2 regions of the Microcoleus sp. B3-D7 genome follow, and region 1 is predicted to be linked to the other one. Evidence: riboswitches for the same ligand, from Rfam matches in the RefSeq annotation. Region 1 holds a riboswitch; the other holds the start of a gene.
What was found. Region 1 has a riboswitch for cobalamin ahead of QUB25_RS04775 (energy-coupling factor ABC transporter permease). Riboswitches for the same ligand answer to the same signal wherever they lie in the genome.
Positions count from the first base shown of each region.

Region 2: it holds a riboswitch for cobalamin, as region 1 does, so the genes downstream of both, QUB25_RS15110 (DUF1636 domain-containing protein) here and QUB25_RS04775 (energy-coupling factor ABC transporter permease) in region 1, are expected to answer to the same signal.

Region 1 covers NZ_JAUBUE010000004.1:41,472-56,885, reverse strand. Annotated here, with positions in the region: gene QUB25_RS04800 (leucine-rich repeat domain-containing protein) at 1-218, opposite strand, end outside; gene QUB25_RS04795 (SPFH domain-containing protein) at 318-2,411, opposite strand; gene QUB25_RS04790 (DUF2207 domain-containing protein) at 2,845-3,885, opposite strand; gene cbiQ (cobalt ECF transporter T component CbiQ) at 4,271-5,071, opposite strand; gene QUB25_RS04780 (energy-coupling factor ABC transporter substrate-binding protein) at 5,068-5,400, opposite strand; gene QUB25_RS04775 (energy-coupling factor ABC transporter permease) at 5,404-6,123, opposite strand; cobalamin riboswitch at 6,185-6,331, opposite strand; gene QUB25_RS04770 (Uma2 family endonuclease) at 6,506-7,288, shown strand; gene QUB25_RS04765 (hypothetical protein) at 7,341-7,523, shown strand; gene QUB25_RS04760 (FAD-dependent oxidoreductase) at 7,533-9,107, shown strand; gene QUB25_RS04755 (DUF2834 domain-containing protein) at 9,519-9,851, opposite strand; gene QUB25_RS04750 (pentapeptide repeat-containing protein) at 9,908-12,040, opposite strand; gene QUB25_RS04745 (hypothetical protein) at 12,056-12,382, opposite strand; gene QUB25_RS04740 (hypothetical protein) at 12,480-12,929, shown strand; gene QUB25_RS04735 (Uma2 family endonuclease) at 13,032-13,679, opposite strand; gene QUB25_RS04730 (Uma2 family endonuclease) at 13,774-14,421, opposite strand; gene QUB25_RS04725 (FAD-binding domain-containing protein) at 14,537-15,414, opposite strand, start outside.
Region 2 covers NZ_JAUBUE010000019.1:73,126-88,539, forward strand. Annotated here, with positions in the region: gene clpX (ATP-dependent protease ATP-binding subunit ClpX) at 1-374, shown strand, start outside; gene QUB25_RS15095 (type IV pilin-like G/H family protein) at 450-1,064, shown strand; gene QUB25_RS15100 (serine/threonine-protein kinase) at 1,056-2,330, opposite strand; gene QUB25_RS15105 (serine/threonine-protein kinase) at 2,418-4,394, opposite strand; cobalamin riboswitch at 4,529-4,675, shown strand; gene QUB25_RS15110 (DUF1636 domain-containing protein) at 4,698-5,108, shown strand; gene cobW (cobalamin biosynthesis protein CobW) at 5,478-6,512, shown strand; gene QUB25_RS15120 (GTP-binding protein) at 6,695-7,666, shown strand; gene QUB25_RS15125 (WD40 repeat domain-containing protein) at 7,654-8,703, shown strand; gene QUB25_RS15130 (metal ABC transporter permease) at 8,823-9,659, opposite strand; gene QUB25_RS15135 (metal ABC transporter ATP-binding protein) at 9,766-10,485, opposite strand; gene QUB25_RS15140 (metal ABC transporter solute-binding protein, Zn/Mn family) at 10,576-11,658, shown strand; gene QUB25_RS15145 (DUF7219 family protein) at 11,776-12,036, opposite strand; gene QUB25_RS15150 (metallothionein) at 12,326-12,493, opposite strand; gene QUB25_RS15155 (metalloregulator ArsR/SmtB family transcription factor) at 12,640-13,050, shown strand; gene QUB25_RS15160 (heavy-metal-associated domain-containing protein) at 13,165-13,362, opposite strand; gene aroF (3-deoxy-7-phosphoheptulonate synthase) at 13,536-14,435, opposite strand; gene QUB25_RS15170 (hypothetical protein) at 14,539-14,751, opposite strand; gene QUB25_RS15175 (sulfotransferase domain-containing protein) at 14,958-15,414, opposite strand, start outside.

The DNA.
Region 1 (15,414 bases):
TCACAATCAGTAGTCTCAGCTTCCTTTAAGAGCACCTCAACAGTATGTCTAGCTTCTGGACTCAAAGAAGATTTTTTGCGACACCAATCACCAAATGTTTTGTTTGCGGGTTGCGTTTCGGTCGCGATCGCAGACAGTCCATTTCCCGATAATGCTAGGAGCGTAAAACAAGTAATGGCGATCGACTGGGGTAAATTCATGTATTTCTGTCTAACCATAAACGTCATAATTTTGCACATTTAATTCTCTGAACAGTAAAATCTTAGACAAAAAGCTTTCAGAGAGGACAGTCGTCCTCTCTACAAATTGCACTCAACTCAAATATCTAACAATTCACCAAATGCCGAATCAATATCAATCTCAGCAACAGCCACAGACTGAGAAACTGGTGAATGATTAGGAGACTCCGGCGACTTCACCGAATGCACTTTGGCTACTGGTGATTCGGCCACAGGTTCCACAACAACAGACTTAGATTTTTTGACATTAATTACAGGTGATTGTGCTCCATTTTCTCCATTTTTACTGGTTTCATTCCGCAGCAACATTGCCATCAAACCGTCCAACAAACCCCCACTACCGCCGTTACCATTCACTGTCACATCGGGAACAACGCGAACGCTACCATCCGAAACCGCTTGCATCAGTTGCAACAGCGTGTAACTCTGCGTACCCAAAGCGTTGACACCAACTTGATAAGCATCCGCTTTTGCTTGTCCCATCAGCCGAATCCCTTCTGCTTCACCACTTGCGTGTTCGATCGCAGCAGTTGCACTCAGTTGGGCAATTTTCACCCCTTGTTCTGCCGCCACCACCTGATTTTGAATGTTTGCGATCGCAGTTGCACGCACCAATTCTTGACGTTGCGACTCTGAAATGCGCTGCACTTCGTAAGTTTTTTCTTGTTCCTGAGCAATTTTGCGATCGGTCAATGTTTGCATTAACTCTCCTGGCGGCGAAATCAAACCGATCAGCGTGTCAACAGCCTGCACATCATAGGCCCGCAGGGCTTGACGAACGTGTTCTGCCGCCTCTGCTTGGCGTTCGCTGCGCGCGATTAGAAAATCGAGTATTGTATATTCTTGAGAAGAATTGCGAAAATAATTGCCCACAATTGGACGCAGCACTTGGTCGATTAGATTTTGCATCGAACCTTGGCGCGAAATGACTCTCGGTGCATCCAAAGTACCGACATGAATAATTTGAAAAACTTCTAACTCAAAGGTGAATCCGTCAAAAGAAAGCAATTTCAAAGCACTTAACTTGGAGTCGTAGCCGTGTTCTCCGCTGAACCGCGATGTGAAGTTTAAAACAACATCGGTAGTGGGAACAAGTTCTACTTTCATCACTTTTGTATTGATGGGATGTTTGCCGGGGTAAAGCGGTTCGACCCACACACCTTTATCGCCTTTATTGACAAGATTGCCGTGGGTAAAAGCGGCGCCACTTACATCTTGGTGCGATTTTCCCACATAGGAAATTACTACCCCTACATAGCCGATCGGCACTTCCGTCATTTTTACCTGTTCTACTTGCACAAACCAGGGATTGAGGTTCCAAGAACCGGATAAAATCACCTGTTCTTGCAAGCCCCTGCGCCCGCCACCTTTGATGAAAGATTGCGCTTTTTGGAAATTGTCGTGACCGGGAATTATCGGTCCGGCAATTTCACCTTCATCAATCGGAATCCCGTCTAGCACGTTCGCAATTCCCACGCGATCTGGAGCAAGTTTGTATAGTTGAAATTCCGACGGCTGCATACCCTTTGCAGTGGCATTAGCTGAAGTAATGACTTCAAATACAGCCGTATTAATCCGATAAGTGCCAGTTGTGATTATGGCTAGTTGCCGTCCTTTTTCTCCACCGTCGGTGAGGAATTTGCGGGCATTTTGGAAATTGTCGCAATCGACGACTTTGCCTAAAATGCGATCGGGAGGAATGGTGGCTCCGTCATTGGCAATAATTAAACCGATTTCATCTTGAGGAACGACAACAACTGGTTCTTTGCGAATGCTATATTGCCAGGGGAAATAACCAAAATGCCAGCCGGGAGGAAGGGTATCTGCTTGCAAACCTCCTTCGCCATCGAGAGCAATCAATCTACTGGATGGCAAATTTTTGCGGGAAAATTTCTTGACAACAATTCCCACTTCTCGTTCGCCGATCGCAATTAATCCCAAAGTCCAGCCAATCTTCGGTATAAAGATGAAAATTAGGAAAATTGCTCCTACGGGATAGATCCAAATCGGAATGCTAAATCCTTCTGCTTGGGCTGGTTGAACTTCTTGGGCTTGCGGCGGCGGATTGCTTTGAGCGGAAGTTGGTGGGGCAAAAGCGCCTGCTGCTGCGATCGCGGTTGCGAAAGATACTGTTAATGGTAAAAGTTTGCGAAGCCAACGTGATTTAGTCATAGTTTTTAACCTGTTTTAAGCTCAAATGTACTGAAAAGTTGTTAACTACAATCAGTATTCAATAAATTTTTGTTGAAGTCAATTCATTAAAGTCATTAATTATATTCATAAAAGTCATATTTGGAATATGATTGTGCATGAAATGCGATCGGTTGTACCCAAAAATGAGGCAATAAAAGTTTTACCAAATGTTAAAAAGAGGACACCGCAATGCCGTTTCCCTACTCTAAAATAATCATGAGCACTTCATGAAAAATGTAACCACCGCCCGATTATTTGTAGGGAAACGGCACTGCCGTGTCCTGAATTTGGGTAAGATCAATATATCAACGGGTGCTCAGAAACCGGGTTTTTTGCGACAATACTTCTTTACAGCCCACAGATTCGGTAAAAACCCGGTTTCTTTGGTTGTGATGCCTAACTCCCGTTGATATTAACCGCCACCACCGCCACCACCGCCGCCACCGCCACCGCCGCCACCGCCGCCACCGCCACCGCCACCGCCACCGCCACCACCGCCACTGTTATGGCTAATGACTGGAATTACTTCTTCGTACTCGCGATGGTAAGAGCAGCTTCCGCAGTGATGGGTAACTTGCTGCTTTCCTGAACGGCTAGTAGTTGCAGGAATCAAAACTTTATAAGTTCGTTTGAGATTGAACTTTGTACACTCAGGGCAGCGTCGATTTGCAATGGATGTGATAATTGCTAAAGCTGGAAAAAGTCCGAACAACATTAGAAAAAAAAGGGTCCAGGGGTCTATAAAAAAGCCTTCTTCTCCAGCAGAAGTTTGAGGGTTTCCAGTTTGTTGCCAACCAGGTTGAGGTATATTCAGAATTTGCTGGGGAAATGCAATTTGCACTTCTAATTCTTGTTGGGGTTGAATAGGCTGAGTTGCCACAAACTCAAATGTTTTAGGATCTACTTGACGCGGAACTGCGGCTGTACCAAAATTCGTAAACGATAGAACTTTCCCTGACAAAGCTTCTGGTAATTGCACCGTAACTTTTCCCGTCTTAATCGGAGCTTTGCGACCCGCTGCAATGGCTTTCCAATAAACTAGAGTATTCTCACCATCTACCTGCAATCCGCCTACCACACGATATTTGATGACAAAAGTATGTGATTCTGGCGCTTTTAATTGATGTTGCCAACGAATCCAAAGTTCATTGTTTTCAATCCCCGTGCTACTCGGAATTATTTGATTATTTTCTTGAACGGTGACATCTTTAATTTCATCTACCTTGCCTAAAGGAATATAGCGATATCGTTCAGTGTTGTAGTCGGCTGTGAACACATATTTTTGATTTTCCGTAACTAACATATCTCCGTTGGTCTGAACGTCGATTGTGACGTTGATGTTATCCCAGTAAAACGGTAGTTGTTGGGCCCGTGCCTGAGTGACTGTGACCAGAAAGACGGTCAAGGAGGTCATTAAGAAACAAAGTATTTTTTTGAACTGACCTTTTTTCATAATATAATTCCTACTAGAAATCTCTTGATTACAATCATTCAATAGATTTCTTGTAAGGTCAATTCATAAAAGTCATTACTTTAGTTCATAAAAGTCATTATTTTAGTTCATAAAAGTCATTATTTTAGTGCGGCAGGGGTTGAAACCCGTACCCCTAAATAGTAACGGAGGACGCGGCAGTGCCATTTCCCTACCCCAAAATAATCGATCGCTCCCCTCGGGTATAACCATCACCCGATTAATTGTCGGAGGACACGGCAGTGCCGTTTCCCTACCTCAAAATCATCGCTCATCCCCGCGAAAGATGTAACCATCGCCCGATTAATGGTAGCGACACGGCACTGCCGTGTCCTAACTGTGGGTTATATCAATATTCCTAATAAATTTAGCGTTGAAATACGACACTTAACAAACTTAAAACCGTGCAACCAAACACGGCTTCAAATGCATATCTTCGCGAAGGTTTGTAAGGGTAAGAATTCCACACGCGCAGTTCTCCATTAAAGCCCCGTGACGCTAAACTCAGCGAAACTTGACGGTAGTTTTCCAAAGTTCGCTGAAGCAATTGCCCGATTAAAATGCTTAAACTGTGCATTCCCCGCTTCCAAGTGCGATAGCCACAGCGCGAGTTTTGGGCGATCCAAAGTTCATCGGCGATCGCCAATAAGCTAAAAATAAACCGATACATTAGTAATAGCAGTTCTGTGACTAACTCTGGACAGCGTAATTGTCTGAGAATCTGCAAGACTTCGGTAAATGGCACCGTCAAGAGAATGAAATACATACAGCTTGTCGATGCGAAGGCGCGGGCAAATAGCAAGCTCACTTGGTATATGCCGGTGCGGCTCACATACAGATAAAAAGTGCCGATGCTAATGCCCCAACCTTGCCAAATATCCCACTGAATCGCGGGGATACGATCGCCCGCAACCGCACCCATCGCCAAAGCAGGCACACTTGTCAGCAAAAACATCAACGGTAGCGACAGCAACCGCAAATACAGTTTCCCCGGAATACCCGCATAAAAGACGATCCAGACAGCCAACCAAAGGGCGATCGACAATTGGACGATCGCCCCAGAAACGAGAGACAGAATTAAAAGGGCGATCGCAAAGGATAACTTGTGAGATGGCGGCAACCCCCGCAAGCGATTTGTATAAGCCAGACTATCAATCTGATGGTTCATTCCGACGATTTATTATCAGACTGCTGCCGAGATTGCGATCGGCCTTTATACAACCCAATGACGTACCCAACTACGCCAGCCCCCATCGCCGCTTGAGACGCAAACAATAGACTTGAAATTTCTCCGCTAGCCGGCTCAAACAAGTGATTGAACCAAGGTTTATAACCCGGTTGAATTTCGGTAATTGCTTTCTTAGCTTGGTCATCGGAACCTCCATATTCACCCCGCACAAAAACGAGAGGCAACGCTGCCAGAACAATCACAGCACCAGCCAAAAGCCAATTTTGCCGCGAAGTAGATTGGTAATTTTTTGTAGGTTTTTGATTCACGGCTTATGACTCCTGTCTCAATAATTTCAAAGTTTCAAGCTCCGGCTTCCCGTAAGAATGCAGCCAATTCCAGACCAATAGAGTCAGCAATCCCTCACTTATAGCCAGGGGTACTTGAGTGATAGCAAAGATGCCCGCAAACTTGAGAAACGAAGCTATAAAACCGCCACTTGCTGCGGGGAAAGCTAACGCTAATTGAATCGAAGTCGCCACATAAGTCAGTAAATCTGCCAAAGCCGCAGCACAAAAAATTGCCGCCCGCTGGCTACCTGTTCGCAACAGCAATCGATAGATAAAATACGCAGCGAAAGGGCCGACAATCGCCATCGAAAACATATTCGCTCCCAGCGTTGTCAACCCACCATGCGCTAACAGTAACGTTTGAAACAACAGGACTAAAGCCCCCAGTACAGCCATCACCGAAGGGCCGAACAAAATTGCGCCCAAACCCGTACCCGTCGGGTGAGAACAACTGCCCGTTACCGAGGGAATTTTTAAAGCAGAAAGCACAAAAGTAAACGCACCCGCCAAAGCAAGCAATAGTTTAAGTTCCGGGTGTTCTTTTGTAATGCGAGTAATCGATCGCAACCCAAAGGCAAAAAAAGGCAACGCCACAATCCACCAAAATGCAGCCCATTGCACCGGCAAAAAACCTTCCGAAATGTGCATAGCTGCGGCGGGCGTTGCCGAACCCAGGACAATATAACAACTCAAGCCAGCCATCAATCCCAAGCTGACCAATTTCCGATTTCTGGTCTTCACGCTGAACCTCGCAGATGAGACTATGTAAACTAACACATCGGCGGGCATCCTGACTCAGAAAGCGACATGACTCTCATTACAGTTGCGGGACAGCACCGGACTTGCACCGAACTTTCCCCGTTTCCTCTAACGGCTGCTCCCCATTAGAACCGACTGGTTAGACATAGTTTAGTCGATCGTGTAAGTCTCAGCAAATCTTTTACAAAAATTACTTCCGATTAACTAAGTCAAAATTACCTATCATCTTCTCTTCTCTTCCTTCGCTTCTTCGCGGTTCGTTCAATAAATACTATCGCTCAACAAATCAACGGTATAATATTAGTGAGTTTTGAGGAAAGCCGCAATGTTACAGTACAACTTGCCGAGGAACTTGCCCTCCGCCGATGAACTACCAGACTCGGATGAAACGCCTGTGGATAACGAACTCCAAGAGCTAATACCAGGGTTGTTAAAAGCAATATTCCTCATACTTTGGTCAGAACGCATGGACTGGTTTTTTGGCATAGATATGGGTATTTATCATCACCCTGACGAACCGCCCATTGTCCCAGATGCTTTCTTAAGTTTAGGAGTAGAACGATATTACGACGAAGAATTGCGTCCGAGTTACGTGCTGTGGGATGAAAATGTTCTGCCGAGTTTTGTGCTGGAAGTAGTTTCCCCAACTTATCGCAAGGAATACAGCACAAAGTTGGAGGAATATCAAGCTTTAGGTGTACTTTATTACGTCATTTATTCTTCCCGCCGCCGTCGTAAACCTCGTTTAGAAGTACACAAGTTAGTCAATGGAAAGTATGAATTACAGCCAGGAAATCCAGTTTGGATGCCAGAAATTGGTTTGGGGATTGGTTGTGAAAGGGGAAGTTATTCGGGGGTGACAAGGGAGTGGTTGTATTGGTATGATGCCGATGGAAAACGTTATCTGACTCCTGAAGAACAGGTGAAAGAATCCACGCAGCGCGCTCAAGAGGAATCGCAGCGCGCCCAACAGGAATCGCAGCGCGCCCAACAGGAATCGCAGCGCGCCCAACAGGAAGCCCAGCGCGCCGATCGACTGGCTGAACGTTCCGATCGACTAGCTCAGCGATTGCGGGAGTTGGGGATAGATCCTGATAATCTGACCTGATGGCAATCAAGAGTACAACACAGAGATACTCTTGAGGCTCAGAAACCGGGTTTTGCAACCGAGATCGATCGTCAACGAAAGATTTTCAGGAAAAACCCGGTTGCTGCCTCCAGAAATGTGTGAATATTTATCGCAAAAATCAGGAAATATCGAGCTAGATTTGGGAAAAACAGAGAGTTTGACGGCAAACATTGAGATGCAGCTCGAAAAAATGAAAATCAACAGAGGTTATTAAATAATGGTCATGGATCTGCGTTCTTACGATATCATCTGTTTTGGTGATGAAGTTCCAGGAGTTCTAGCTGTTATCTCTGCCTCCAGAGAATATCTTCGCCGAACAAAGCGTTATCCGCGAATTCTACTGATGTCGAAAGCAAGCTTGCAAGAAGGAATTGGCGGGCATTTGGTAAGAGGCGGTCTTGCTTATTTAGATAGAAGTCAGATTAGTGAAGAACTTCAACAATCTTTAAAGTTAGATACCTTTGGTTCACCGGCGACAATCTATAAAGAATTTTTACAAAAATCCGGCGTTAAGGCAATTGCACTTGACCCCCGCAAAGCCAGTGCAGCGCTGAAAGAAATGCTAGTACAAGCTGGGGCAGATCTCCTCAGCAAAGTAGAAATTAAATCAGTTCGTAAAGAAGGTCAAAAAATTGCCAGTATAACCACCTCTCAAGGCGTAGTTTATGCCGGCAAGCAATTTATTGATGCCACTGTCAATGGCGAATTAGCTCAAGCTGCAGGTGTGAGAAAGCTGAATGGATTTGAAACATTGGGTCTGCCTAACTCAGAACTTCCAGTCACCCTCGTTTTTGAAACCCAAGGACTCAGTGCAAGAACCCTAAAAGAATTCGATTATATTTATCTAAAACGCTTCACCAACCTGGCCGATTCAGAGAGTCAAAAATTTGTGCTGTACGCTGCCGACAAAGATGCCCTACTAGCAGAAGAACTCCGGCGGGAAATGAAGGACACTAAAGGCAATCTCAAAACTCTGTGGGCGGGTAACGATTACATCGATGTTCGCTCGCCGGCTCTGTCTGTAGCTTACCACTCTTTTAGAGGAAGAAAACTATCTTTTTCTGAAACTGGCGTAATTTTAGATGAGGGAAATATAGCCATACTTCCAAATGACAGACTTTCGTGGAATGCGCTTTTATTCGCAGTCACCGCCAGCGAAGCGGAAGCCTTAGCCAGAAGCGGGAGCAAACCCACGGCTAATATGCAAAGAGAGATCTTATTTATTACCACTTGGCTGAAGAGTTTGGGGGCTACTTCTGTTACTTCTGCGTCAGAACTTTATATCAGACACGCTGGCAATGTGACGGGAGTTGTAGAACCTTTAACTGGCGCACAAATGCTGTTAGGTGGCGTACCTGCTAATGAAGCCCTGGCAACATTTAGCTATCATTTTGATGTACGGGGAGGTATCCAGGGTATTCGCGATAAAGCAACTCGTCTAGGATGGTTTAAAAGTCTGAGTTTTAAACACCCTATCTTTAATATTGGCATCCGCCACGCATTAATTAAAAACGTTCCTAACCTGGCAGTGGTAAGTCCCTGTTCTGGATTTGAAGGGTTTGCCTGTTCTGTCGGCAGAATTGTTGAATTCAACGCCGCAGTTGGTCAAGGTGTGGGTATCGCTGCGGTTAATGCTATTCTAAATAACAAAAATCTAGCCGATGTATCTAACCGAGAAGTGAGACAAGTTCTCGCTGAAACAGGTCAGTTACCTAAAATTTTTGGAACTCCAAATAATGGTGAGGCAATGCTATTGGCGCAATTCGAGACTCTTGCCAATTCGGATGCTATTGCGTAATATAAATTCCGGTTGCAGTCCTCCGGAATTGTTGACTGTTGACTGTTGACTGTTGACTAAAATTATGCTTTCGCGACAACGGACTGTTTGAACCTTTGAAAAATACCGATACAACCGGAAACGATATAATAGCAATTTCAATAAACAATGCAGTAGTAAATTGGGCAGGTGGAACGAAAATCAAGCCAAAAAAATTTAGCAAAAAATGAGTGAAATTGCTATTAGTATTATGCTACCTCGAACGACAACAATCACGTTGGTTTGTAGTGAGGAATTTAATCCTCATAAAATTCTGAGCACTTCCGTCGTCACTACAAACCTATAACGGTGATTTTACCGGAAATTATATAATACCTCCCTCGCCTGCACCGAATTATTGTGCTGCGTGGCACTAACCGGGGAAACAATTTTTCAACTTGAGACTTCGCTTGATTTTTCCAGCTTGGTTTCCCGCACAAACAAGAAAAGCGGGAAAGCACATGAAAACGAAACAAGCACACCCAGAAGTATGTACAGCCCTACAAAACTTATATCCAATCGTTTCGACTCAGCGTACATCCAAGTGCTTCCTGCTACAGTTGCGATAAACAAATCTAAACTTACCGATTTCGCAGCAAGATTAGCCGAACTCTCGTTTACAAAGTCGAGCAAGCCAGCATTGCTAAAAAACTGCAAGTTATAGTACCAAGGCAGCACAAGCCCCAGAATGGCTAGGATGAGATAAATGATTCGCTTAACGCTCATAATTACCCTACCTGTTCGCCATCAACTGTATTAGCCTACTCGGTAACAACCAATCCTTACTTCTTCTGCGGGCACTTCGGATGAATCCCCCCCTGCAAACAAATGTAAGCAATTTGACTTTTATCTAAATTCTTAGCCTCCGCAAAATCAACTCCTAGGAATCGACCGGATTTATTACCAGTCGGATTTTGAATAAATTGATCCGAAGCGGTTTTCCCCAGAAACACAGCGCCTTTAAAATTCGCTCCCGCTAAATTCGCCCCCCTAAAATCAACCGAACTCACCTCCGCATTCCGAAAATTCGCATCTTGCAACCGAGCATCTTTTAAATTCACGTTGGCGAGTTTAGTCGAAGTCAAATCTGCCTTTTGTAGGTTTGCGCCGCCCAAATCAGCACCGGACAAATCAGCACCTTGCCATTCCGATTTAGACAAATTTGTCAAGGACAACTGAGCGCCTTGAGCCTTCACTTTGGCCAAACGCGAGCCAGACAAATCTGCTCCCGACAAATTCGCGCTTCCTATATCTGCCCCGGTAAAACTGGCATTTTTTAACTGCGCTTCCTGTAAATTTGCTCCTATTAAAATAGCACTGCTGAAATTAGCTGAATTCAAATTGCCGTTTGACAAATTAGCTTTGTTCATGACAGCGCGCACAAAAGTAGTCCGGTTCATGACAGCACTGTTCAAAGACGCCCCGGTCAAATTTACTCCTTCCAAATTAGCGCCGCTCAAGTCAGAAATCCAATCGTCAAATGTACCCGGACGCCTGTCTTCGCCGGTGCCGTAAAAGCGAGCTCCCTGCAAGCTGGCATTGGTTAAATTGGCATTTTTCAGCTTAATTCCTGACAAGTCAACTTTGTTTAAAACTAAAGTAAACTGAGATGGGCCGGCAGGACTTTGAGCTAAATCCGTGCGGCTCAGATCCGTGCCGTTGAGTTGGCTGCTATACACTGTGAGAATTTTGCCGATCGCCCTTTGTACTGTTCGCTGGCGGGCGGCCGCTAACTCGCGTTCCGGGGCCTTGCCGCCAAAGCGCAGGGAATCGAGGTCGTTGCTGAGGGCTTGATTCAACCGCTGCAACTCAGGCAAAGCTTTCGGCCCGCTACTGACTAAAGCTTGCTGGATGGCGTCCAACATGGCGCGGTTGTCTTCTTGAGCTAGCAAATCCGCTAGCAGGGGTACGGCGCGGGAGTCTTCCACCGCCCCCAAAGCCAAAATTGCCGATCGCCTGCCCGATGCCCCGCTAGCCGATGTGGGAGACAATTTGCTAACTAAAGCTACAAATAATTCGTCGTTCCGCTGCCGGGAATCCCGCATATTTGCTTGACTTTGAGTGTAGATGAGAGTGCCGACAAACAAAGTTAAAATCAATCCCGCGCAGCCGACGGTAACTATCACTAAAGTTGTGCCTGGGTGTTGGCGCATCCAATTCCACAAACTGGCATTTGTTTTCAGGCTGCTTTGTGGAGTCACTACCAAAGCCGCAATTTGCGCGTCTTCCTCAGTCCAATCTTGAGTCGGGACAGGATCGGCAGACAGTTGATTCGATCGAGCATTGACAACCAAAGTATTCGCGAGGCGATCGTGTCCGGATTGGCGTTTGTAGCGCAATGCAAAAGCGCCGTCTGCGAGCACTGCCAAGCCGCTGAGTCCCCCTAAAATCAGCAAATCAGGAAACGCACCGCTCAAGCGCCAAATGCCGTAAGCGACGCCCAGAGGCACTCCCCAGCGCCCCAAACTTTCGCGAATTAGCACTGGCCCAAAACCCGGAGGAGTACCCGACGCTGTGACAACTTTGACGCCGAACCAGCGTTTGGGGATAGTTTGACCGGTTCTGGCGAGCAAAAACAGTTGCCACCCCGCTAAAACTGCCGGTGCCAGCAGCGCCGCTGACCATAATAGATTAGTTAGGGGTGCGACTCTGGGGCTGCGATCGCGCACGGGTATGCCCAAGGTACGGGCGACGGTTTCGGATGCTGCTGCTACTGAGGAATTGAGCGGCACGGTTTGAGATTCCTGGTTGACCAATGCCCCGATACTGAAGGGAACGAGGGCGCTGGCCGCAATTAACGAAATTTCCACTGCCCAAGCGCCGCACCTGCGAACCAGCAGTGGCATTTGCTTGGATTGTGTTTGCCAAGACGGATCGGGTTGATTGATGCCGCTGGGCGCGGTGGGGTTAGCCATATTTAGAAATTCCTATTATTTGTCGTTAGTATTTGAGGACTGGGGGGAAATTGCCAATTTATACGCTATGTAGATTAGCACTCCGAGAACGGCAAGAGTCATCAGCGCTGAAATTAGCTGTACGATGCTATTGAAGACTGTCAGGACAATTATCGCTCCGACGGCAAAGGCTGCCACCTGCCCGGGTTTGGGGAGTCTTTGAAACTTGTCCAATAATTGATTGTAGAAGGTTCCGACAGCTTGATAGCTGTCTGAATTTTGTGTGATCAGTGGCGATCGTTCTACTTTAGCTTTTAGTTCTCCGAACGCTTGCTGCCAATTGAAGTTATTTTGAGGATTCATAAAAAAATTCCGAAGTTATTTTAGATTAATGTGTTTGGAACAGCCGTTATCCCCTACCGTCAAAGAACTAGAACCAAATGTCATTGTGTGAGGAAACATGAAGAGCCATTATCCGGGCGATCGCGGCAAACTGTGGTTTAGCCCGATCGTGACCCTAGCCTTGGCAATGATTTTAGCGGATGCCGGTGCCCTTCGGAGCCAACCGCTACAAATTGCTCCGGGATTTCCCGAACCGCTGCGAGTTTCTGGAGTTTCCGGCGGCCCGAACAATAGCGGGGACTGCGGTTTTGTCTCCCAAGGGCCGAACCACGTCATTGAAGTAACGCAGGATTTGCCTTACTGGCGGATTGCAGTACAAACCGCTGGAGCTCCAAGTTTAATGATTCAAGGGCCGAGGGGGCGTTTCTGCGTGCTGCCGGCGAATGCTGCTGCGGGGAATGTAGAATTTTCCGGTTATGGGGACAAGGGGACTTATGTTATTTTTGTGGGCGATCGATCTCAAGGTCAACACCCTTACTCTCTCTCTATTTCCCAAAAGCGAAATTAAAAATACAACGGAATTAGGAGGCTGGCTGTTAGAAAATGGCTTTTTTGCGATCGTCAAGAAGCCTGCTTTTTAACAGCAAGTGCGTTAACTAGGGATTTCCTATCAATTTTGTATTTGGTTTTTAACCCATTGCCGAAACAATCTGAGAGTTTGACTCGTCCCCACTGTTTGGCTTTGTTCGCAATATTGAGAAATAGCTTCAATAATTGGCAGATTGGGAAAAGTCGGACTAATTTCAGATTCAACATATTTCCCATCTTGAAGCACATTAATCAGAAGCTTCTTATTTTCATAGCGCCATATTTCAGGTACCCCCAGAGCTTCGTAAGCGTCCAGTTGAGTCTTGGAAGTTAAATCGACTTCAATTGCTAAGTCAGGCGGCGGATCGATTGTTAAGTCGATCCGCTTTTTGCCAATCATTAGAGCGTAATTCTGAATGTAAAAGCAGTTGTCAGGTTCAATTCCTTGTAACATACTTTTTCGCTTAAAAGTCGTCGAACCAAAACATTCTCGCTCAATTTCAAGTTCTTCGAGTAAGATTTTCACCATATCGCCAATGATTTCCTTATTGAATTCATGTTCTGGTAGTGGCATCCTAATCTCCAAAGTTCCTTGACTGTAAGCTATTCTAGAGCCACGGTGTTCTCCCAACTCTTCTAAAATTGCTTCAAATTCCTGCCACTTGACATCATCTAACAGCACTCTATGTCCAGGTGGTACAATGATTTGTCTTAATTGCAGCGTTACCATTTGAATCTCCGATTTATTTAAGTTTATGATAACTTGTCTGTATCGGTAATTGGGCATTGGGAAACAGTCAGGTTTGTAGTGAGGACTTCAGTCATCAAAGCCTGATTTGTTCTCTAACCCATTGCCGAAACAATCTGAGAGTTTGACTCGTCCCCACTGTTTGGCTTTGTTCGCAATATTGAGAAATAGCTTCAATAATTTGCAAATTGGGAAAAATTGCACTAATTTCCGATTCAACATATTGCCCGTCTTGAAGCACATTAATCAGAAGCTTCTTATTTTCATAGCGCCATATTTCAGGTACTCCCAGAGCTTCGTAAGCGTCCAGTTGAGTCTTGGAAGTTAAATCGACTTCAATTGCTAAGTCTGGCGGCGGATCGATTGTTAAGTCTATCCGCTTTTTACCAATCATTAGAGCGTAATTGTGAATGTAAAAACATTCATCAGGTTCAATTCCTTGTAACATACTTTTTCGATTGAAAGTCGTCGAACCAAATGGTTCAAAATCTATTTCTAGTTCCTCAAACAAAATTTTCACTAAATAGCCAATAATGATTTTAGCTTTCTCGTGTTCTGGTAGTGGCATCCTAATCTCTAAAGTTCCTTGACTGTAAGCTATTCTAGAGGCACGGTGTTCTCCCAACTCTTCTAAAATTGCTTCAAATTCCTGCCACTTGACATCATGGAACAGCACTCTATGTCCTGGGGGTACACTGATTTGTTTTAATTGCAGAGCTACCATTTCAACCTCCGATTTATTTAAGTTTATTCTAACTGATACAATCTTTTAATTTGAGTGGGTACACGGCGCAGCCTCAACTTAATTTACTGGTAACTGTCGCCAAAAATCGAGAAGTCTAATCTGCGTTTTTTTGCTGGTTATAAAGTTCCTTAAACTTGCGCTGCTGCTGGTTGTGATCTACGATCGGAGAGGGATAATGAAGAAGTCGGCGTTCTAAAGGTGAAAGATTTCCTGTTAGCAAAACTTTAGTATCAACGCGGCGCAATTCTGGAACCCAGTGCCGAATATATTCGCCCTCCGGGTCAAATTTTTGAGCTTGAGTCGCAGGATTGAATATTCGCAAAGGTTTTGGGTCCATGCCGCTCGATGCACTCCACTGCCAGCCGCCATTGTTAGCAGAAAGGTCGGCATCTATCAATTTTTGCATGAAGTATTTTTCACCCCACTGCCAGTTAATAATTAAATCTTTGGTGAGGAAACTGGCGACTATCATGCGGCAGCGATTGTGCATCCAACCTGTCTGATTTAACTGCCGCATTGCTGCATCGATAATAGGATAGCCAGTTTTGCCTTTACACCAAGCTTGAAAGAGTTTTTCATCGTTCTCCCAAGGAAAGTCTTTGAATGCTTGACGGTAGGGGCCGTCTGCTAATTCTGGGAAGTTATACATGGCGTGTTGGTAAAATTCCCGCCACGCTATTTCCTGTTGCCAAGTTTGGATGCTTGTACACGCTTCTTCGCTGCGGCAAGTGTCCATTACTATCTGGGTAGCTTGCCAAACAGTGCGGATGCCAATTGCGCCAAATTTGAGGGCGGCACTGAGTTGGGATGTGCCGTTAGTTGCGGGGAAATTGCGCTGTTCTTGATATTCGTAAATTGCCCGATCGCAAAATTCTTCTAACTTTTGTTGCGCTGCATCTTCTCCGGGTTCTATTACTAATGGATTTTCCCAAATAAATCCCAAACTAGAGGCTGTTGGGACTGTTTCCATTG
Region 2 (15,414 bases), on a different contig from region 1:
TTCCTGAGTTTGTCGGGCGGATTCCGGTGGTGACGGTGATTTCGCCACTGGATGAAGCAGCTTTGATGCAGATATTGACTGAGCCCCGGAATGCGCTGGTGAAGCAGTATCAAAAGCTATTGAAGATGGACAGCGTGGAGTTGGAATTCCAGCCGGAAGCGCTGCGGGCGATCGCCCAGGAAGCCTATCGTCGCAAAACTGGCGCGAGAGCTCTCCGAAGCATTTTAGAGGAGTTAATGCTCGATGTGATGTACGAGTTGCCTTCTCGCAAGGATGTGGCTAACTGTATGATTACTCCTGAAATGGTCGAGAAGCGATCGACTGCCGAATTGCTGTGGCACCCCGCATGGCGCAAACAGCACGAAACAGCTTAATTGGTCATCTGTAGGGTGCTTGTGGCGCACCCTACAAGCTTGGCAAATTTACTTTATGACAGACAGCTTAAAAAAATGTCAACAGAGATACATAAAACAAGTGAAACATACAGCGTTTCATTATTTAGTCTGGTGGTACGGACTGTAATTTACAGCGGATTTTTTGCTGGCATACTAGCATCTTTTTACAATTTCAAACTCAACACTATTGTGATGTCAAGCAGTGCGCGATGGCCACAAGTGAAACAAGATATTACTTCGATCAATGAAGCGCAGCAAGCTTACTATGCAAAAAATAACAAATTTAGTGATTCCCTGGAAGGGTTGGGTGTCAAAATGAGAGCCACAAATAACTATAAGTACAAAATTCTGTCATCATCAATAATGAACCCAGTATCAATAATGAACCCAGTTCAAGTCTTGGAGAATAAGCGCGAACCAGCACAAGTTGAAAGCGGAAGTGTCGTGATTGCTATACCTATAGGTGAAGAATGGGAAGGCACAAGGCACGGCGCAGTATACACAGGAGCAGTATTTGCTTTCAAAAAATATCTTAGCAATCAACTAACAACAATTTCGGTCATCTGCGAAAGCGAGCCGTCAATTGAGGGGTATGCAAGCTATCCGATTCAGCCAACTTTTGACGGCAGAGAAACTCACTGCCCGCCCTATACAACTATTTTAAGGTAATACCTTTAAACTATTTTGAGCCATTCTTTGATTGTCTAAATAAAATTCAAACTTCCAATTTCCAGGTTGCTCATAATTTTTAAAGTTGTACCCGCACCAAGTTTTTAGTCTATCTGCAGTTGTCATTAAACGAGATTGACCCTGAGCCACCAATTTTCCTTGAGGGTTAAATAACTTACAAATACCTTGATATTCTCCCTTTGACAAGTTAGTGACACTGACCGCAAAATAGACTTTCTGTTGTTTTTTTAAAGACACAAAATCTATAATATTGGGGGATATTATCTCGCTAGTTAACATCACTTGAGTCACAGGTTTTAAATTCGGTTTTCTGGCTTCGGATTGAGATTTAACTACTTGTTGAGGTTTAGGAGATTTCAGGATAAACGGGATAAAAATAGCAGCACTTGCTGTCAACACTCCGATTGATATGAGTGGAAGTTTTGATGTTTTAGGCTGGCGAACTACCTTCAGGGGAATTAAATCATTGAGGGCTGCATCTGCGGAAGCATAGCGGTGTTTCAAATTCGGTTGCACCATTTTTTGCAGCCAGTCAAGAAATTCTGGAGTTAGCTGCGGTAAGCGATATTTAAAATTAATCCGCCCCGTGTCGTCCATCAAGCTGCCAATTTCGGTAGAATTGATGCCGATTAGCAAGCAAATTAGCGTGGCGCCGAGACTGTATAAATCGGATGCGACTGTTAGCTGGCGGTTGAACATTTGTTCTGGCGGCATAAAGCCCAAGGTGCCTTTGACAACGCTGCTGGCAGCGACTTCTCCCCCGCCGATTCTAGCAAATCCGAAATCGACAAGGCTGACATTGAGGCGATCGTCCACCAAGATATTTTCCGGCTTTAAATCTCGGTGGATAACTGGCGGCACCCGATTTTGCAGGTATTTGAGTATTTCTAACACAGAGATAGCAATTTGCTTGGTTTTTTGCGGTGTTTGCTGCGGCGAAGTTGCCAGGGAATTAGCATTTTTGTATTCCTGTACCATGCAGAAACCCGATGCAGTTTGGAAAGAATCTAAATAACGGGGAATGTTGGGGTTATCGAGTGCCCGCAAAATCTGAATTTCTTTTTCATAAGCTTGATATTCCGCCCAATTAGCGCCAGTCTGGGCAAATTGAAATTGTTTGACAACAACGGAACGTTTGGTATTAATTTCGGTAGCGAGATAAGTAACTCTACCGCCCGCGCGGTTGTGTCCGAGTTCGCGAGTTACTTGATAGCCGTAGTTGGAAAAGTCAGGAAAATTATTCATAGCTTGGCAATCACAACTTCAGTTCCAAAAAGGTTTGTAGTAAGGACTTCAGTCCTCAAAAAATCAGTAAAACAAGCGAGCCATTATTTAAGGTTTAATTAAACTAGCTTGTAATTTGCGATAATTAGCAATAATTCTATTCGGTTTAAAAACAATCATCTCAAGTAATGGAATAGCCGTGACAGCTAAAGAGGCGATTGTCGCTCCTCCTACAGCTACTATTTCCATTGGTTCAACCCATTCTCGTTGAGCGACAACGTTTAAAAACAGTCGAAATGCTACTCCCAAGCTATTACAAAATCCGGCAGCGAGAAAAGCTATTGTTTTACGACGTATGTTAATAATGCTTCTGAGGCTAGTCTGCTCGTCAATCGGATTATGAAAAATCGTATAAACTATCATGCAACACAAATTGGTTAGCAAAATAAAAAATGCTGCCCAGGAACCTTCACCCTCGATCATTGCCGCGAGAATAAGCAATGCACATAATAAAAATTGCACGATAATAGCCAGAGTCATAGCCAAAGCCCTATTCATCATACTTCCAAGTGCAGCTCCACATAAACTAAAGAATATCGGCGCAATTACCATCCATATCAAGGCAGCAATTGATAGAATTATATTGTTCGATTTGGGAAAATTACCAAGAACTTCAATAAAACCAGACTTAACAAAAAAAGATAAAATTAATCCTATTAGCGATCCCAATAATCCTCCTACCCAAGTTTTTTTATTACCCTGTGATTCTGCTAAGAGTGTGATTTCAGCAACGGCAAATCCATAGACTAAGCTCATAATAATACCGAAAGCAATGTCATAGGCGTCGCCCATATTAAAGAGAAAGGCGAATAAGACAAAGCAGCACATAAAAATCAGGTTGCCCTTAGACAATAAAGTAGTTAGTTCTGGTATAGGGAGGGTAGCTGTTGTGACTTGGATTTCTAGTTTATAACTGTCGGGTTCGGAATTAGTATGCAAGATTATATAGCGATCATAAGCTTGACTTGCCAGCAATTGTGTGGTATCAACTAGGATTTTGCAAGCAACATTATTGCTCTCAAATTTCTGCGGCTCAAACGATATCCAAGGGTGGTCGTAAGGTGTGTGTGGCGGGTCGTTCGGATGCGCGGCAACTTCCCATCTGCCCGCAAGCATTGTATCTGGAATTGGGTTGCTAATTTCGATTACTTCTGTTATTGTTTCTCCCAATTCTGTAGCGGTTAACTCCAGGCGCTCGCGATTACTTCTGACTTTCGGCAAGCGGCTAACATCGAGAGATTCCAGAACGGCTAAAGCATTAGCGGCTGACTTGTATCGGTCTTGCAATCTCGGTGCTACCATCCTTTCCAGCCAGTTCATCCAACCCTGCTGCAACGGCGGTACTAAATGCCGAAAATGAATGCTATAATTATCACCGATCAAGTTGCCGACATCCCCAGATTTCGTACCAGTTAACAAACAAATTAGCGTCGCACCCAAGCCGTAAAGGTCGGATGCTTGTGTTAATTCCCGGTTAAACATTTGCTCTGGTGGCATGAATCCCATTGTGCCTTTGACTACGCTGCTGGCGGCGATGTTTCCGCCTCCCAAGCGCGCAAAACCGAAGTCTACTAGGTAAACATTTAACTCGTCATCGATTAACAAGTTTTCCGGTTTGATGTCGCGGTGGATTACGGGCGGTTTTTGGGATTGCAGGTAAGCTAGAATTTCTAAAGTTGCGATCGCAATTTGCTTGATATCCGGCGGCGAAAAAGTCCGGGCGACAGCAGATTCGGCATTTTTGTATTCCTGCACCATGCAGAAACCGCTGTCAGTTTGAAAAGAATCGAGATAGCGTGGAATGCCAGGACGATCCAGATTTTGCAAAACTTTAATTTCTTGTTCGTAAGCTTCGTATTCTGCCCAGTTAGCACCTAACTGGGCAAATTGAAATTGCTTAATTACAACGGATTTTTTTGTGTTAATTTTTGTGGCGAGATAGGTGACGCGGCCGCCCAAACTGTTGTATCCGATTTCGCGACTTATTTGATAGCCATGTTGGAAAAAGTCAGGAAAAGCGTTCATAGGTAATTACTATGCTTTGTAGTAAGGACTTTAGTCCTGAAGCCGTTATCTTATAAGGACTTTAGTCCTTACTAAGAACGAAACGATCGCTCCTACAAACATAACTTTTTTGAAAAAAGGCGGCAAGTGTGATAGGATTTGATTTCGCGATCGGTTCTAGCGGGGAGCAGCCGTTAGAGGAAACGGGGAAAGTTCGGTGCAAGTCCGGCGCTGTCCCGCAACTGTAATGAAACGCTTGTTGTTTCTAAAGTCAGAATGCCCGCCGATATCTAACTCACTTTTGAACGCATCTGCGAGGTACGGATGATGGATGGAATTAATGCGGCTGTACGCACAAAGCACAATCTGTTTGTTTGCACTGCTTGCGCTAGTGTTTGGAAAAACGGCAAGCGCGAAGGCAAAAGCGGCGGCCAACAATTTATGGAAAATTTGTCGCAACTCGCTAAAGATTGGGAGTTTTCTGATAAGTTTGAGATTCAAGAAGTTGAGTGCATGAGTGCTTGCAGTCACTCTTGTGCGGTGTCTTTTGCTGCTGTAGGAAAGTACACTTATCTGTTTGGCGATTTACCAGCAAATGAGGCGGAAAGCATCGAGGCGGTACTCGAATGCGCGGGTCAATACTATGCTAAACCGGACGGTTTGTTGCCTTGGTCTGAGCGTCCTCAAGCTCTGAAAAAAGGCGTTTTAGCAAAGATTCCACCGCTGGCAAATTAGAGCCTTTCTCGTTACCATGCTCTGTCCATTGGTGACAACTTAACTTCAAACCGACCGTTTCTCTTGTTTTTATCGAAATCTAGATTCCCCCTAACCCCCCTTAATAAGGGGGGGACAAGAAATATTCTCAAAGTCCCCCTTCTTAAGGGGGATTTAGGGGGATCTAGATTTCGCCTAAAAGCGACTTTTATTGTAGGTTTCCGTCTTAAGTTGTTACCTACGTTCTCGGCCTGGGATCGCATAGCCAGAGGCTCGGCCTCGTGTTAAAAGCGCTCCTTTATTCCAGCGAGGCAACAGCCTCTAGATCGGTATTCCCAGGCAGAGCCTCGGAACAAGATATCCCACCACCAAATAAGCACAAAATTATCAATGCACAAAATCCCTGTTACTGTCATCACTGGTTTTCTCGGTAGCGGCAAAACTACTTTAATTCGCCACTTATTGCAAAATAATCACGGTCGCCGCATTGCTGTTCTGGTTAACGAATTTGGCGAAATCGGAATTGACGGAGAACTCCTGCGCGATTGTCAAGTTTGCGACGAAGAAGAAAATGTCAGCAGCAATATTGTAGAACTAACAAATGGTTGTCTTTGCTGCACTGTTCAAGAGGAATTCTTGCCGACTATGCAGGAACTGTTGAAGCGCAGAGAACAAATTGATTGTATTGTAATAGAGACTTCTGGCCTCGCACTTCCTAAACCTTTGATTCAAGCTTTTCGCTGGCCGGAAATTCGCACCGGTGCTACTGTGGACGGTGTTGTTGCTGTTGTCGATTGCGAAGCTATTGCTAGCGGTACTTTTGTCGGTGATATCGATGCTTTGATGGCACAGCGACAGGCTGATGATAGTTTGGATCACGAAACTCCGATCGAGGAATTGTTTGAAGACCAGTTAGCCTGTGCCGATATGGTACTTTTAACGAAGGTCGATCGCGTAGATGCGGAAACTCACAAGAAAGTCCAAAGCTGGTTGCAACAAGAGTTGCGTCCGAGTGTAAAAATTGTGCCCTGCAAAGGTGGCGAAATTAACCCTGATGTGATCATGGGATTTAATGCGGCGGTTGAGGATGATTTGGAGTCTCGCCCCAGTCACCACGATGCTGAGGAGGAACACGAACACGATGATGATATTAACTCGACTTACTTTATTGCCGATCGCGAATTTGAACCTGAAGCATTGGTGAAAAAACTGCAATCCTTGATGCAGCAGGAGGAAATATATCGGATTAAAGGGTTTGTGGCGGTTCCCAAGAAACCGATGAGGATGGTGTTGCAAGGTGTGGGCTCGCGGATAGAATATTTTTACGATCGTCCTTGGCAACCTTCTGAACTCCGCCAAACCAAATTAGTGCTGATCGGTCGAGAGTTAGAGCGCGATCGAATTGCAGCTATGATTAACAATTAATTGTCATCTGAGAGGGGCGGGTTTATCGATATTTTGAATGGCAGCAAATATTATTGGTAAAACTTGCCCCGACAAGCTCTGACAAACAATTTATTAACATTATTTAATATTGTGGGCGCTGCCAGCAGGTCTGGTGTACAATAGCGATAATGGTTATCATTGTACAATAATCGAGGTCAAGTATGGTGACTGCTGGGGCGATCGAATCAGTTCCTGTTACCGTTCTCACAGGCTATTTAGGTGCAGGCAAAACCACGCTGCTGAACCGCATTTTAACACAGGAACACGGCAAAAAAGTTGCAGTCATCGTCAACGAATTCGGCGAAGTAGGCATCGACAACCAACTGATAATTGATGCCGATGAAGAAATTTTCGAGATGAACAACGGCTGCATTTGCTGTACAGTCCGAGGCGATTTAATTCGGATTATCGGTAACTTAATGAAGCGGCGAGACAAATTCGATCACATAGTCATCGAAACCACAGGTTTAGCCGACCCCGCACCCGTAATTCAAACCTTTTTTGTAGACGAAGATATGCGGGGCAAATTGCTGCTAGACGCAGTTGTCACGGTAGTCGATGCCAAACACATCTGGCAGCACTGGGAGGCAGACGAAGCTCAAGAACAAATTGCCTTTGCTGATGTAGTTTTGCTCAACAAAACTGATTTAGTGACTGACGAAGAATTGGCCGAATTAGAAAAGCGAATTCGCGCCATGAATGCAATGGCAAAAATTCACCGTACCCGCAACGCTGAATTAGAAATGGATGCTTTGTTGGGCATCAAAGCATTTGATTTGAACCGGGCCTTAGAAATCGAACCAGACTTTTTGGGCGAACACACTCACGAACACGACGAAACTGTTACTTCGGTCGCAATAGTAGAATCTGGCGCTATTGACCGCAACAAATTCAGTGATTGGATGGAGGAATTGTTGCGAACTCAAGGCCCGAATATCTTTCGGACAAAAGGAATTTTGAATGTTGCCGCAGACAACAAGCGATTTGTTTTCCAAGGAGTACACATGGTGTTCGATGGCCGACCGGATAGACCTTGGAAAGCCACCGAAACTCCGAAAAATGAACTCGTATTCATCGGCCGCAACTTAAACGAAAATCAATTGCGAGAGGATTTCCGTCGGTGTCTAGTTTAAAAAGTAGCGAACAAACCCTGAAATTTCACGCCGCAGCCATGCTGTCTGACTACCTAACTGCTGTTACTTGGTCGCGGGATGGCACAACTTTAGGAGTCTGTTCTGCGGCAGGCGAAGTGATGCTGGCGAAAGTAGGGGCAGTTAATGAATTGTCATTGCAAACGCTACAAACTGCCACGGGTAAATCAGCCGATTGCTTGTCTTTTTCCCGCGACAGCCAATTCCTAGCTGCTGGCGGACAAGATGGAAAAGTGCGAATTTGGCGCGTTAATTCTGGGGAATTAATTGCTGATTTGGATAACCAGCGCGTTTGGGTTGATAAGTTAGCTTGGAGTCCCAACTGCAACCAGTTAGCTTTCAGTATGGGTCGCTACGTTCAAGTATGGAATGTTGAGGATAATGTTGTGGAAGTAACGCTGAATTTCGAGTCATCATCTATACTCGATTTAGCATGGCATCCGATGGTTCAATATCTGGCAGTTAGCGGCTATCAAGGCGTCAAAGTTTGGCATGGCGAAGACTGGGACGAAGACCCGGAAATTTTATCAGTACCCTCCGCAACTGGTGCAGTTTCTTGGTCGCCACAAGGGGAATATTTAGCTTGCGGCAATATGGACAATACTCTAATTGTTAATGAATGGGGCAATTTTGAACCCTGGGTAATGCAGGGTTTTCCGGGGAAAGTTCGGGAGTTAGCTTGGTCGGATAAAACTAATTCCTTGGGTGCGCCTTTGTTAGCTGCTGCGAGTTCTGAAGGTATTTCAGTGTGGGAAAAACACGCTGATGAAAGTATCGGTTGGGATTCTTGGGGGTTAGAACTGCATGAAAAAGTGGTAAATGCGATCGCGTTTCAACCTAACACATTTTTATTAGCTTCCGCAGCCGCAGACGGTCAAGTTTGTTTGTGGGAGGAAGCAGAACGATTGCTGCAAATACTAGAAGGTGCAGAGGGTGGTTTTTCCTGTCTCGCATGGCATCCCGAAGGTCAGTTTCTCGCCGCTGGCGGCTGTGGAGGCGAATTGCTGGTTTGGTCATAAATCTATGCGCGGCAAATAGTTCGGGCTGAGCAAGCTGTTATAAGTAGGGCGTTAAATTACTTTTTGCGTAAGTAAGCGTAAAAAACGTACAACAGATAGAGCCTGTGCGTCCTGGACTGTTATCCTCTCTTTCTTGTCAAAATTCCTTGACTGGGACTGAACAGCAAAGCCCCTAAAAATAACCCAAAAATAACTAATACAATTGCCGCCCCAGACGGCATATTAAAATAATAGCTGAGATACATACCAGTTACGCTAGCTGTAATCCCAATAATTGCTCCTAATCCCATCATTAAATGTAGCTCTTTTACCAACAAATACGCCGTTATTCCCGGCCCGATTAACAGAGAAATTACTAACAGCGCCCCCACAGTTTGCAAACTCGCAACAATCGTCAGCGTAATCGCCGAAATCATCCCCAAATAAATCAAGTTTACAGGTAAACCGGACGCTTGCGCCCCCAGCGGATCAAAAGTATAAAAGAGCAATTCTTTGTAAAGGAGTTTAACCGCTACCAAAATAATCAAAGTTATGACAAAAGTCTGCTGCACGTCAGCCGGTGCAACTGACAAGATATTCCCGAACAAGAACCCGTCTAAATCTAACTTGGTTGTCCGCAACAGGCTAATCAGCGTGACGCTAATTGCTAAGAAAGTAGATAGAATTAATGCCATCACGGCATCAATTTTTAGACGAGATTGCGATTGAATCCATGCCATAATTACCGCGCTTATAATTCCCGATATAAACGCGCCGATCGAAATATTGAAACCTAAAGAAAAAGCTACTGGCAATCCTGCTAATACCGAATGGGCAATCATGTCAACCATCATTCCCATTTGCTGTACAATTAAGTAGGAACCGACAACGGCACAGAGAATTCCTAGCAATATGCCGACGGCGATCGCATTTCGCATAAACTCGAATTGTAGTGGCTCAATTAGTAGGTTTAACATTGAATTACATCAATAATAGGATTTTTTTAACTACTTTTAACTACAATAAACTGCACAGGCGGGACGCCCGTGCCACAATCAACTTTAAAGATAAATCTTTTTTTGCTTAGGCAGCAACTAAACTTAAATCATATCCATAGGCTTTTTGAATATTGGCTGCGGTGAGGACTTCCCGGCAGGAACCAGTTGCAATTAACTGCTTATTTAGCAATAATAAATTGTCGTACTGTTTTAAAGTTTCACCTAAATCGTGGCTGATTACTAGCAATGTTTTATTCTCAGCTTTTAGTTCGGCAAAAATATCGAAAATAATTTCTTCGGTTGCTTTGTCGATCGCGTTAAAAGGCTCGTCGAAGAAGAATAAATCGGCTTGTTGGGCGATCGACCTTGCTAAGAAAATCCGCTGCTGCTGTCCGCCAGACAGTTCGCCAATTTGCCGATCGCGCAAATCCCACATTCCTACCCGCAGCAAAGCAGCTTTGACCAATTCTTGCGACTGCTTCGAGGGACTGCGAAACCAACCTGTCTGGACAGTTCGCGCCATCATCACCGCATTCCACACCGTAATCGGATAATCCCAGTCAATTTGGGATCGCTGCGGCACGTAAGCCACGCGCGACAACTGTTCCTTCAGCAGCCGCCCCTGATATTTCACCAAACCCCGACAGGCCGGGATCAATCCCAACATGGCTTTCACCATCGTGCTTTTCCCCGCGCCGTTGGGGCCGAACACACCAGTTAATTGTCCGGATTCTAAATGGAAATTCACGCTGTTGAGGGCGGAAATTCCGCGATAATTGACAGCCAAGTCTTGCACTTCTAACATAATTCAAAATTTTGAGAACGATTCTTGTTCGTAGCTACTAGAATAGGATAACTCGAAAAAGCAATAACGATTATCGTTCCAAAGGTGAAAATGTTAAAGAAGTTGGTTGGAAAAACCCGCAGATTGTGGGGGGTGGCTGTTTTGGCGATTGGCTGCGGAGTGGTTGGGTGCAGTGGAGGGCCGAACGCAAGCAATCCGGTGTCAGAGAGTCCGGCCGCGACTCAAACTCAAGCCAGTCCCGCCGCCAACTTGCCCAAAGTCGTCGCCACGACTGGCGTTATCTGCAACCTAACAAAAGAAATCGCTCAAAGTTCGATCGACACCACCTGTCTAATCGAGCCGGGAGACGACCCCCACGCCTACCAAACCAAGCCGGAAGACCGCAAAGCGATTGAAACAGCAAATCTAATTTTCTACGGCGGCTACAACCACGAACCCAGCATCATTAAGTTAATTGAATCTAGCAATAATTCCGCACCCAAAATCGCCGTCCACGAACTCGCCGTTCCCAAACCGCTGATGGGCAAAGACGAGCACGAACACGAACACGGTGAAGATAAAGCGGAAAACCAACCCCATGCAGAAGGCGAAAAAGTCCCTGACCCTCACGTTTGGCATAACCCTGAAAATGGCATCCGTATGGTAGAAACAATTCGCAATGAATTGAGCAAAGTTTCCCCCGCCAATGCTCAACTTTATGCCAAAAATGCAGCAAGCTTAACAGATGAGTTGCAAAAAATAGATACTTGGATAAAAGCTCAAATTGCGACTATTGCACCAGAAAAACGGAAGTTAGTAACAACTCACGATGCTCTGAGTTACTATGCCGATGCTTACGGTTTGGAGATGGCTGGAGCTTTGCAGGGTGTGACGACAGAGGAACAGCCCACAGCAGCAAGAATTGCCGCATTGTCCTCAGAAATTAAGAGCACAGGAGTGCCGACAATTTTTGCCGAAACCACAACTAATCCGAAGTTGATGGAGACTGTGGCGAGGGAGGCAAATGTCGAGATTTCCGACAAAGAACTTTACAGCGACGAGTTGGGCGGCCCCGGCACGGGTGCTGATACATATCAGGGAATGTTGAAAACTAATACTTGCGCGATTATTTCTGGCCTCGGTGGCAATTGTACTTCTTTTGCCGGAGAAACTGCACCAAATCCCAAACCATAGAATTTTCTAAAGTTTGCCTACTAGCAAGCACCTTACCTTTGCTGGGTACGCAGAAAAAAGCAGCGCTCGCAATCGCAGGGGTTTTCGATTGCAAACGCTGCGTTGGTAGCGATGACTTTAAGGTGAATTTTGCTCCTCGGTACTGGGGGGTTTTTGGCCAATTCCTAATTGCTTCTTAGAGGATTTTAAGTCTTTCCAAAGCATCTTAATATCTTTATAGGCTTTCTCAGCGCTAATTTTACCCCCTGTTTCCAGCGAGCAAATATAAGTTATTTTTTGAGCAAACTCCTGCAAGTTGGCATTAAACGCCAAGTTTTCTGGCGTGAAATCACCGTAGTAGCGATTGCGAGGATGTAAAAAATCTTCCCGCTCTTTCATTGCCCCCTCCTAATTAAACTTTTGGTATTCAACTTTTGGTTCGGTCTCTGCTGTTAATAGCACTATTTGTACTCAGTATCGCGGCGCTAACTTGCTTCTATTGTATTGCGTAAGTAGCAATTGTGCTTTTTCGCTCTGTATTTAGTCTATTAATGCAGTCTTAACCTTAAGTTAGCTTTATCTTAACTTTTCTTTAACCTAAAAGCAAAAAAATTGGGAAATGCGCTGTTGGCATCTCCCTTTAGATATATTTGGCAGTTGTTGATTAACCTTTTCTGAAGCGGAATATTTATTTGTGGCACTCGCAGCCTGTGTGGCCACAGCCTTGGCCGTTGGGGTGCCCGTCAGCGCAAGCACTGGAACAGTATGTTTTGCCGTTTTTTTCAATGGCTTCACTGGCGTTGACAACGCACGAACATGAAGGACAGGCACATTTTGTTTGGGTGGCAGTAGTCATTTGAGCTTCTCCTGGTGGGGTTGTGGATATCTACTAATATCTGAACACATATTCAGATATTAGTCAAGGGAATGTAAAAGTTTTGTTACAAAAGGTTTGCCGATCGCACTAAAATGAAAATGAGAATTAAAATTAGCCGGGAAAAGATGTCACCCAACTCTGCTGTTAATGGAGCGATAAGTCAGCCTCACCAACAAAACGATACACCAATGTGCGATCGACCGCACCTAGTTGACAGTGTAAGGGCAGGGGACATCCAAACACAAGTTCTCAACACCGCAAAAGCTCAGCGGATGGCTGAGTTTTTCAGTCTTTTGGGAGATGCGAATCGCCTACGGCTGCTATCGGTTTTGGCAAAACAAGAACTGTGCGTGTGTGACTTGGCTGCAGCGTTGAGTATGAGCGAGTCAGCAGTATCGCACCAGTTGCGGGCATTGCGGGCGATGCGGTTGGTAAGTTACCGCAAGGTTGGGAGACAAGTTTTTTATAGTTTACTCGATCGCCACGTTTTTGAACTTTACCAAGCAGTCGCCGAACACTTAGACGAAGCAGATTAAGCTTTTGGGCATTGGGCATTGATAATGGATTTAAAATTGTGTAGGGGCGGCTTTTACCAATAATTTCAGCCTAAGACCAATAATCTCGTAAACCCGCCCTCACCAAACTCAATATCAATCTTGGACGGTGTGGCCCGTAGCAACAACCGCCTGTGTAATAGACTCTTCAGAAGCTTGAGCTTCTACTGTAACAGTCTTAGCTGCGACATCCACATTGACAGTAGCATCGGAGTCAACAGTTTTGATGGCTTTGGTAATTGTATCAGCGCAGCCAGAGCAGACGATCGAGGGAACGTTAAGTAGTATTGCCATAATTAAGCAAAATTTCGTAGATGACAGTATTATTTTTTATTTTAATCTAAATTCGTGAAACACGCGCTTTCCCGGATTTCGGCAGGGGTTTCAACCCCTGCCTCAAAGCTCAATTCGGTTTTAACCGACTGTAGAGTTTGACCTTAAAAGTTATAGATTATTTCCTACCCATATCACTTCAAACTTAATACCTCTGAAGGCACATTAATCTCGGGTATGCGGCGCCCAACGGCGGCGGCTACAGGCCGCAAACTCGCAACTAAATCTACCATATCTGGTAAAGAAAGAGCTTGCCGCGCGTCAGAAACCGATTTTTCTGGTTGCGGGTGACACTCAATAATTAATCCGTCTGCACCGCAAGCAACCGCTGCTTTGGCTAGTGGTGCGACTAATTCTCGCTTGCCGACTGCGTGAGAAGGGTCTACTATTACTGGCAAATGAGTTAACTGTTTCAGCGCTACGACTGCACCTAAATCTAATACGTTTCGGGTGTAATTGTCGAAGCTGCGGATGCCTCTTTCGCAGAGAACTACATGAGGATTTCCGTGGCTGAGAATGTATTCGGCGGCCATCACAAATTCTTCGATTGTGGCTGATAAGCCGCGTTTTAGTAAGACTGGTTTTCCGGCTTGACCGATCGCCTTTAGTAACTCGAAGTTTTGCATATTCCGACTGCCTAATTGCAGCATATCAGCATAGGTGACAACTGGCTCGATTTGGGCGATCGACATTACCTCTGTCACGATGGGCAAACCGTAACGCCGGCTGACATCGGCTAAAATTTCCAGTCCCTCAATTCCCATCCCTTGGAAAGCATAGGGAGATGTGCGGGGTTTGTAGACTCCGCCTCGCAAAGCTTGCACGGAGGCGGCGGATAGTTGGCGGGCGACTGTTTCCATTTGTGCAGGACTTTCGACGGTACAGGGGCCGCCGATGATTAATAATTCTTGGCCGCCGACTGAGACTGTTTCTGAGAGTTTGACGATTGTTTGGTGTTCGGGATGAGATTTGGTTACCAGTTTGGCTTCTAACATGAGGGAATTCTCCTGGAAATTTAAGTGGGTGGTTGACAACAAAAAACCCGGCACTTTTAAGAGTTCCGGGTTGGTGCGAAAAGACAGCGCGACAATTTACCCAGAACTTTTGTTGGGCCAAAAATAAAAGCTGTAGTACCAGTTACTGAATAATGTCATTGCTGTTTTCGCTTGTAGTCGATTGGTTGTTGGGAAAAGAAGTAGAAAAAACAAAACCGCAGGTGTTAATCTGCGGTTCGCCCGGATGTTCACAGTGAATTACCAATTCACTCCGGGCGAACTTGGCTGTACCAAAAATAAAAATAGCTGTTGGCTGTGAACATAGCTGAAGTGCTGCGATTTGTGGATTAAACACAATACTATTGCACAAGCTAGCACAGGGAGACTGGGATGTCAAGCATTGTTTGTCAAATGTAGGGAAAGGGCAAGGCCCATTGGTGTCATCGTCTTAAGCCGACTATCTGCCAGTCCGCGAGTCCGCCAGGGAATTCAACCCCTGCCGGACTATGGATTTTACCCTAAGTTGAAACCAATGGGCTTTGCGGTTTCCCTACTATGATGTTAATCCCAGCCGAAGTCTCGATCGCACAATTCGGCTAGTCTTTGGTTGTGCGATCGAAAATATGCTCTCAATTGCTCGTATACGGTCTCGCTGATGGGGGGATATTGGGTGGCGTTGTATTTTTCGTAGGTTTGTAGTTGGTGGGGCGGCAATTCTAGAAATTCTAAGACGCTGTTGTATGTGCCGAAGGGATTGGTATACAAGTCTTCGCTTTTGAGGATTAAAAGTTGTGATTTGGGAAAAAGTTTCATCCAGGCTGGGAGTTGATCGGCGTAAATGCCGCGCGTTAGATAACTGTGGTGTTGGTGTTCGTAACTGTAGTAGTTTGGGTTGGCTATGAGTTTTTCTATTTCGCCTTTGAGTCTTTCGGGCTCGGAGGCGATCGCACTTTCTAATGATAGGGATTCGTAGCCTATTTTGATATAGTAATAATAGTGGGATATTGCGCGTTCTACT